DNA from 2 places in the Novosphingobium sp. RL4 genome. Region 1 is predicted to be linked to the other one. Evidence: predicted binding sites of a transcription regulator. Region 1 holds the regulator's gene; the other holds the start of a gene.
The links. The regulator LexA, encoded in region 1, represses DNA repair genes until DNA is damaged. The targets are predictions, from matches to a motif close to GTTCCNCNCTTGTTCT.

Region 1 (4,599 bases):
CCGTGGGCCAGTCCGCTCCGCGCGGTTTCGAGGCTGCGCTGCGCCGCAAGGCCCAGGATGGCTTTGCCCTGATTGCGGAAATCAAGAAAGCTTCGCCGTCCAAGGGACTGATCCGGCCTGATTTTCGCCCGGCAGAACATGCTGTCGCCTATGAGCGCGGCGGCGCGGCTTGCCTTTCGGTCCTCACCGACGCTCCCTATTTCCAAGGCCACGAGGACTATCTGGAGGATGCTCGCGCTGCATGCGCATTGCCGGTCATCCGCAAGGACTTCATGGTCGATCCCTGGCAGGTCGCAGAGGCCCGCGCGATCGGCGCGGACGCCATCCTCATCATCGTTGCCGCTCTCGACGACGTCCTGATGGCTGAACTCGAAGCAGCTGCTCACGAACGGGGCATGGATTGCCTCGTCGAAGTTCACAACGAATCTGAAATGGAGCGTGCAAGCCGGTTGAAATCGCGCCTGATCGGGGTCAACAATCGCGATCTCAAGCACTTCGTCACGGATATCGCCATTACCGAACGTCTGGCCCCCCTCGCACCCGGAGGGACCCTGCTCGTCAGTGAAAGCGGGATCAACGCCCATTCCGATCTGATCCGTCTGTCAGGTTGCGGTGCGCGGACGTTCCTGGTCGGCGAAAGCCTGATGCGCGAAGCTGACGTGGAAGCTGCGACCAAAGCACTGCTTTTCGGCTGATCCGCGACTTCAGACCGTTTCGAGATTAGCGTAAGCACGCAGATCCATGGAGAGGTGAGGCGATGAGCAAGAGCCTGACGCACATCGATACCGAAGGGACCGCACGCATGGTCGACGTCGGCTCCAAGAATGAGACACGGCGTGTCGCGGTGGCCTCCGGCCGCATCGTGATGACGCAGGATGCGCTCGAAGCGATCCAGGCCGGCAATGCCCCCAAGGGAGATGTCCTGGGCACTGCCCGTATCGCCGGCATCATGGCCGCTAAGAAGACCGGTGACCTTATCCCGATGTGCCACCCGCTGTTGCTTGATGCCGTAAACCTCGATTTCACGTTTGACGCACAAGCCATATCCGCCAAGGCAACGGTAAGTCTAAGCGGCAAGACTGGCGTTGAAATGGAAGCGATTACAGCGGTTTCCGTCGCACTCGTAACAATCTACGACATGGCGAAAGCGCTTGATAAGGGCATGATCATCGGCGACATTCGCCTGATCGAGAAGACAGGTGGAAAATCGGGCCACTGGCGAGCTGAAGCGCTGTGAAGCCGCACCTTTCCCTCGAGGAAGCGCAGTCCCGTCTTCTTGCACTTGTCGAGCCTCTCCCCATCGAGCGGGTCGATATCGACGGCGCGCTCGGACGCTTTCTAGCGGAACCCTTGCGCGCTCATCGCAGTCAGCCTCCGGCTGATCTCTCGGCAATGGATGGATATGCCGTAACCGCCGACCTGTCGGGGCCTTGGCGCGTTATTGGCGAGAGCGCGGCCGGCCATCCTTACGAAGCGTCAGTCGGCGCGGGCGAAGCAGTAAGGATTTCGACCGGTGCGATGCTGCCTGAGGGCGCCCAAGCCGTTATCCTTCAGGAAGACCTCGCTCGCGAGGGGCAACAGATCACCCTGACGGGAGAGGCACCCGAACCTAGCCACCGCCATATCCGGCGCTGCGGCATGGACTTTGTGGAAGGCCGCGAACTTCTCGCCGCCGGTACTTTGATCGGCCCGGCGCAAGCCGCGCTCGGCATTGCCGCCGGCCATCGCCACCTGCCCGTCCGACGGATTCCGCGGGTAACCGTCATAGATAGCGGCGACGAACTCTCGACCGACCCTGAGTTCTGCGCCAACCATCAGGTTCCTGCCAGCAACGGCGTCATGCTGGTTGCCATGGCCCGCTCTCTTCCGGTGGATGCGAACCGGATAGGCCCCGTGGCCGACAAGCTCGATGACCTCATCGCCGCCTTCGAACAGGCGAGCGATTCTGACGTCATCGTGACCAGCGGGGGTGCCTCGGTCGGCGATCACGATCTTGTCCGCCCGGCCCTCGAAGCATGGGGCGCACAGCTGGACTTCTGGCGCGTGGCCATCAAGCCGGGCAAGCCCCTGCTCGTGGCGACCCGCCAGCGCGCTACCGGGCCGCAAATTATCATCGGATTACCGGGGAATCCGGTATCCAGCCTTGTGACAGCCTATCAGTTTCTCCTGCCTGTCCTGCGGGCCCTGTTGGGGGCTTCACGGCCAATCCCACAGCCGGTTGCAACCCGGCTTTCGGCCCCCCTGCCCGCTGCGGGCAACCGCCGGGAGTTTTTGCGCGGTTACTGGAACGGCGAGACGGTCTGCGCGAACCCGCTTCAGGACAGCGGCGCTCTGGCATCGCTCGCGGCAAGCAATGTACTGATCGATCGCCCCATTGGCGCGCCGGCCGCGAATGCAGGAGATGTTGTTGAAGTGTTCTTGCTCCAAAATGGCGGTATTGCTTGACGATACCGGATTCGTTGCATAATTGTTCCCTCATTGTTCGCAGGCAAATCGCCGGACGAGACAGGGCCATGGGCCGCAGAACGAAGAGGCAACGCAGATGTTGACGCGCAAGCAGCACGAATTGCTCCGGTTCATTCAGGTCCGGCTTGAGGAAAGCGGCATCTCGCCCAGCTTCGAGGAAATGAAGGAAGCGCTGGACCTCAAGTCCAAGTCCGGCGTTCACCGCCTGATTTCCGCCTTGGAGGAACGGGGTTTCATTCGCCGCCTCCCCAATCGCGCTCGCGCTCTCGAAGTCCTGCGCCAGCCTGAGGATGCAACGTCCAAACCTGCAAGATCGACTCCGGCGGCGAACAGCAACGATACTGCAGCGCCTGTCCGCGCACCCCAGATCGCACCTGCCCCCGCGAACGATGTCATCGAAATCCCACTCCACGGCCGCATCGCCGCCGGCGTGCCGATCGAGGCCTTCGAAGGACAGTCCATGCTCCCGGTTCCCGCAGCGCTGCTTGGTTCGGGCGAACACTATGCGCTCGAGGTTTCGGGTGATTCGATGATAGACGCGGGCATCCTCGACGGCGATTTCGCCTTGGTGAAGCGCACCAATACCGCTCGCGACGGTGAAATTGTCGTCGCTCTCGTGCGAGGGGCTGAAGCCACGCTCAAGTATCTGCGCCGCGAAGCCGGAATGGTGCGCCTTGACCCTGCCAATGCCGCTTACGAACCGCAGATTTATGGGCCTGACGAAGTCGAGGTTCAGGGCAAACTGGCCGGACTGCTACGCCGCTATCACTGATGCGGCTCAAGCGTGAGACGATGTCCGGTTGTTCCGCCGTCTCGCCGCCGCGTTATTACCGGGCCTTGGCGATGACGCCATAAGAAAGCGGCGGCGAACGCCACCACCCATGATCACCTTGCGCATCTGCCACTGAATGTACCGTGCGGCGCTTCAGGTCGATCGCCACGCCGCCCGTCTTGCTCAGCATGTTGCGATCCGCCTTCAGCCAGATTGGCTGACAACTTCGCGGCAGACGTCGGCCCGCAATTACGAGATAGGCGCGCTGGCAGGCCCGAGCCAAAGTGTCTTCCGGCACGATATCCCGGCCCCTGGCGATCAGTATGTGGCGCGCCTTCCCGCCACGTTCCAGCATCAACGCACAGAAATCCGGGTTGCATCGCACGCCCGGCCAGTCTGCAATCAAGACGGGTTTTGACTGAACTCCCGCTACTTCCATCAGATTGTCCAAAACGTAATCGCTCGAGCTGTCGCGCAGCATGACAAGGCGCCTCCCCGGACCGTCAATCAAAGCAACTTGGCGGCCATCTCCCGAAACGACGATGTCCGGCGGGGTCAGCAGGAGCAGGCCGATAAAGCCGCTGGCGACTGGAAGCAGACCCCAGAGCCTGGCTTTTCCGTGCCAAAGCCCCAGCCAAAGTCCTCCAGTCACGAAAAGTAGAAACTGCCATCCGCCCATCGTCGGCGCCATGCTCACCGCACCGGGCCGCGAGGCGATGAACCGTGCCAGACCGATCAGCAGATCGATGGCTACTCCAGCAAGCCACCAGACCGGCGATCCGGCCCCAACGATATCGAAAAGCAGCGCCGCGCCGACCAGGGGCATGACAAGAAAGGTCGTGAGCGGGATGGCAACCACATTGGCGATCGATCCATAGAGTCCGGCGCGGTGAAAATGATAAAGTCCGATCGGCATCAGCGCGAGTTCGATGGCTACGCCCGTGACGAGGATCAGGGATAGGCTGCGCAGCGCCTTGAAAGGCAATGCTTCGTCACGGGCCGAGAACCAATGCCGGATGGGCACCGCATTGCCTAACGCGATCAGCACGACAACGGCGGCAAAGCTCATCTGGAAGCTAGCGCCCACAATCGATTCGGGCCAGATCAGAAGGACGATGAAGGCGGCCGCCGCAAGCAATCGCATCGACAGCGCCTCACGCCCCATCGCCAATGCGGCAAGTACCAGTAGCGCGCTCACGCAGGAGCGTATGGTCGGCACCTGCGATCCGCTCAGCAAAGTGTAACCAACGCCCGCCAATGCCCCGCTAGCCGACGCAAGGACAGGCAATCGCACCCGCAACGCCAGCGCGGGAGATAACGCCAGCAGGCGCAGCGCGAGGATATAGACCGCACCGACAACT
Region 2 (4,599 bases), on a different replicon from region 1:
GCGTTCTTGTCGCCGCCCGCCACCTGCCAGCCGCCGCCATCGGGCTTCTGGAGGAGGAAGTCCGGCCCTTCGAAGCGATCGAAGCCCCAGTAGCCGTAGACGTGGGCGCGCAAGGTTCCGGTAAAGGCGGCAGGCAGTTCCCCGCCCGCAAGGACATAGCCGCCTCGGTCCGCCCGTGCTTCGAGGGGGACGTCCACCGTCTGCCCCGAAGGCGCGGTGAGGGTAACTTTCATCTCCCGCGCATAAGCGGTCGAATAGATCAGCGGCGCCCCTTCCACCGGCAGCAGCGTGCCCTGCGCGCCGCCGGCCTGAACCGCGCAGACCGGATCGTTGGCGCTCGTGCGCAGGCGGGGCGGGCTACCGGATTCGATGGCCGGCATGGCGATCACCATGACCGATTTGGGCTTTTCAAACGAAGGCGCGGTGTTCAGCAGCAGGCCTGTACGGTCGCCCTTGCGCACGCTCAGCGTCGGCAGGTAGCTGAACTGCGGATTGGAAAAGGCGCCGAATATCTTCGCGATATCCCGCGCCACCCCGATATAGGCGCTGTAATAGCCATAGCCCGCTTCGCGCGTGGCGCTCAACTGCAGGGCAAGGTCCGTCGGTGCGCCGGTCAGCGTTTCCGCCACCGAACTGGTGTGGACGTCCGCCAACACCAGCGTTTCCCGGTTTTCGAGCAGGCATGACGCCTGAAGCTCGATCACTTTCGAGAGGCATTCCTCGTTCAGCTTCATCGACAGGCTGCGCGCCAGCGTCGGTGCCACGCTGCGCAGGAACTCGGGGTGATAATTGTCCTGCGCCCGGATCGCCGCCATGAAGGCATCGAGGCGGGAATGGTCGAGCGAGGCCTGGTTGAGGTCCTGCGTGGCGCGGACGAATTCGCCCGGCTTGCCGCGCACGGCATCCACCAGCGTCCCTTCCGCGCCGCCTGTATCGGGGACCAGGAACATGACCATCTGGCGCGCATTCTTCGGCACCGTCAGCGCCAGCGCCTTGTTCTTTTCCTTGTCCCTCCAGGTCTCGGCGATCTTGATCCAGTCCTTGGGCGGCGGATTGGTCGCGCCGCGCAGGAAAGCGGACACCATCAGGAATTTCGCGCCCTGATCCTCCGGCAGGTCCGCATGGATCGACAGCATGTCCCCCTCGGCAAGGCTGGGCACTTGCGCAATGGGCAGCGTTTCCTTGCCGCGCGTCACCTGGATACGCAGGCCGGGGCCGTTCAGTTCGAACGGCGCGGGATCGGCGGCGACCGCCGTGGACGAGGCCAGCATCGCGGCCATCGGCAGGGCCAGAGCCCCCGCATTGAGAGCCCATGGAGTGAGACGCGAAGGGCGTGCGCGGTTCTTCCCGGCAATGGGCAATGGCATTTTCCTGTTATCCGGCATCAAATTACGTCGCCCTTCCCCGCCTTTCCCACAACAGCGCCCTCCCGCCAAGCACGCGAAGGCCCATCGCCTCGTCGCAAAAACGAACATAAAGGGAACATTTCGTTTGAAAAGCCCTTCGGCATGGGACAGGCTCCGGCTGCAAGAGCTGCGCTTACGCTTAGCTGAACGCATGAGGAAAAGGTCTGGTTCAATGCCCCCGCTCGATATCGCCGAAAAGCTGACGATCCTCGCGGATGCGGCGAAATACGATGCGTCGTGCTCCTCTTCGGGCGTCAGGAAGCGGGATTCGCGTGGCGGCAAGGGGATCGGCTCCACGCTGGAAGGCGGCGGCATCTGCCATGCCTATGCGCCGGACGGGCGCTGCATCAGCCTGCTCAAGATACTGCTGACCAACAGCTGCATCTTCGATTGCCACTACTGCATCAACCGCAAGTCCTCCAACGTGCGCCGCGCCCGCTTCACCGCGAAGGAAGTGGTGGACCTCACGCTCGACTTCTACCGCCGCAACTATATCGAGGGGCTGTTCCTGTCCTCGGGCATCATCCACACGCCCGACTATACGATGGAGCAGATCGTCGAAGTGGCCCGCTCCCTGCGGGAAGACCACGATTTTCGCGGCTACATCCACCTCAAGACCATTCCCGACGCCGACCCCGAACTCGTGGCGCGGGCCGGGCTCCATGCCGATCGGGTATCGATCAACGTGGAACTGCCGACCGCCGGCGGCCTCCAGCGCCTCGCACCCGAAAAGTCGCAGGCGCGGATCGAAGGTGCGATGGGGACCATGCGCTCGGCGATCGAGGAGGGAGCCGACGCCAGTCGGCGGTTCCGCTCCGCCCCCACCTTTGCGCCCGCCGGACAATCGACCCAGATGATCGTCGGCGCCGACGCCGCGACCGACCGCGACATCGTGTCCCGCGCCGCCGCGCTCTACGACCGTTTCGATCTCAGGCGCGTCTATTACTCCGCCTTCAGCCCGATCCCGGACGCCAGCGTCGTCCTGCCGCTCCAGCGCCCGCCGCTGATGCGCGAACACCGGCTCTACCAGTCGGACTGGCTCATGCGGTTCTACCAGTACACGCCGCAGGAAGTCGGCGCGGCGGTCGATCCGGCCACGGGGATGCTCCCGCTGGACATCGATCCCAAGCTGGCCTGGGCGCTACGCTTTCGCGATCGTTTCCCGGTGGACGTCAACCGCGCCCCGCGCGAACTGCTGCTGCGCATCCCCGGCCTCGGGGTGAAGGCGGTGGATGCCATCGTCTCGGCGCGCCGCTGGCGGACCCTGCGACTGGACGACGTGGCGCGCATGACCGTTTCGGTGAAGAAGCTGCGGCCGTTCATCGTCACGGCAGACTGGCGGCCCACCGGGCTGATCGACAGGGCCGACCTTCGCGCGCTCGTCGCTCCGCCCGCCACGCAGCTGGAACTGTTCGCGGCCTGACCATGCGGATGGTACGCCTTGATGCCGAAGATGACTTCGATGGCTGGCGCGCCGCCGCCCGCATGCTCGCGGCAGAGCGCATAGCCGCGAACGAGGTACTCTGGCAGATCGGCGACCGGCCGGTGGACCTGTTCGGGGGAGAGCCGATTGCCGTGGACGCCGCGCAGGCGCCGCCGATGCGGGTTTCCAGGGCGTTCCTCGATCTTGCGCGTGATGCGGCGCTTCACAGCGAGCCCGAGCGTTTCGCGCTGCTCTATGCCCTGTTGCTGCGCCTGCTGGACCAGCCGCACCTGCTGCAGGACCGTGCCGACCGGCCCCTGCGCCGCCTGGAGGGTCTCGCGCAGAACGTGCGGCGCGACATCCACAAGATGCATGCCTTCCTCCGCTTCCGCGAACTGCCGGATGGAGACGGCACGCGGTTCGTCGCCTGGTACGAGCCCGAGCACCACATATTGCGTCGCAATGCCGCCTTTTTCGTGGAACGCTTCACCAACATGCGCTGGTCGATCCTGACCCCGCGGGGTGCGCTCCACTGGGATGGCGCCCTGCTGACCGAGGGACCTCCTGCACAGCGCGGCGACGCACCTGGCGACGATCCGGTGGAAGGGGTCTGGAAGGCCTATTACAGCGCCATCTTCAATCCGGCACGGGTCATGCCGCGCGCCATGCTCAAGGAAATGCCGCGCAAGTACTGGCGAAACATGCCCGAGACCGCGCTGGTCCCGCAACTGATCGCCGGTGCCCGCAAGCGCGAACTGGCGATGATCGAGCAGGATCGGGCCGGGCCGCCGCGCCAGCTGGATACTCCGACCATACGATCAAGGGGGGCAGGCGGAGATGATGCGCTCGAGCTGCTGCGTCAGGAGGCGACCGCCTGTCGCCGCTGCCCGCTCTGGCAACCGGCGACCCAGACCGTATTCGGCGAAGGACCGCACGATGCCGAGATCATGATCGTGGGCGAACAGCCCGGCGACCGGGAAGATATCGTGGGCCGCCCGTTCATGGGCCCGGCCGGCGAAGTCTTCGACCGGGCCATGGCGGCGGCGGGGATCGACCGTGCCCGCGCCTACGTCACTAATGCGGTAAAGCACTTCAAGTTCGAGCCGCGCGGCAAGCGCCGCCTTCATGCCCGTCCCCATGCGGGCGAAGTCGAGGCCTGCCGCTGGTGGATCGATCAGGAACGCGCCATCGTGCGCCCCAGACTGGTGATCGCGATGGGGGCCACGGCGGCCCGGTCGCTCACCGGCAAGGCGATGACGATCGGACAGGAGCGCGGACGGGCAGTGCCGCTGGCGGACGGTACGCCTTGCTGGATCACCGTCCACCCCAGCTATCTGCTGCGCCTTCCTCCCGAGGCCGACGCCGATGCCGAATTCGCCCGCTACGTCGCCGATTTGCGTAAAGCCGCCAGCAGCCTCGTCCAGGCAGCCTGACGCCGCGCGGCACCGAAGGTGGTCCGCTGCCACCCTTGGGGAACCGGCCCGGCCGCCAGGCCAGACCCGCGCGCGCACGGACTAGGAGGTATCATAAGCCTTGTGCCTTCGCATATAAGGGCACTCTTCAGAGACAGCGTTCGGATGCAGACGGCCGCAGCGCCCCACACCAACTCCTCCAGACTCATCGAGCCCGCGCTGAATTTCTAAGCATTATCGCGCAATTCCGGCGAACGCCGCCATAAATCTCGCTAGAACCATGGGACCCACTAGCCCTAGGCAGAGAACGGCAGGGCGATTAAACAGTGCCCTTTTCCGTTAGACTCATTCGCGGCAA

Region 2: a site for LexA is predicted at 1,469-1,484, ahead of U9J33_RS22190 (putative DNA modification/repair radical SAM protein). Genes of this name have one in related genera too.

Annotation. Positions count from the first base shown of each region.
Region 1 covers NZ_CP141944.1:2,399,543-2,404,141, forward strand. The annotation lists gene trpC (indole-3-glycerol phosphate synthase TrpC) at 1-695, shown strand, start outside; gene moaC (cyclic pyranopterin monophosphate synthase MoaC) at 758-1,237, shown strand; gene U9J33_RS11620 (molybdopterin molybdotransferase MoeA) at 1,234-2,445, shown strand; gene lexA (transcriptional repressor LexA) at 2,543-3,238, shown strand; gene U9J33_RS11630 (ComEC/Rec2 family competence protein) at 3,294-4,599, opposite strand, start outside.
Region 2 covers NZ_CP141945.1:1,167,006-1,171,604, reverse strand. The annotation lists gene U9J33_RS22195 (hypothetical protein) at 1-1,280, opposite strand, end outside; gene U9J33_RS22190 (putative DNA modification/repair radical SAM protein) at 1,579-2,829, shown strand; gene U9J33_RS22185 (UdgX family uracil-DNA binding protein) at 2,832-4,262, shown strand.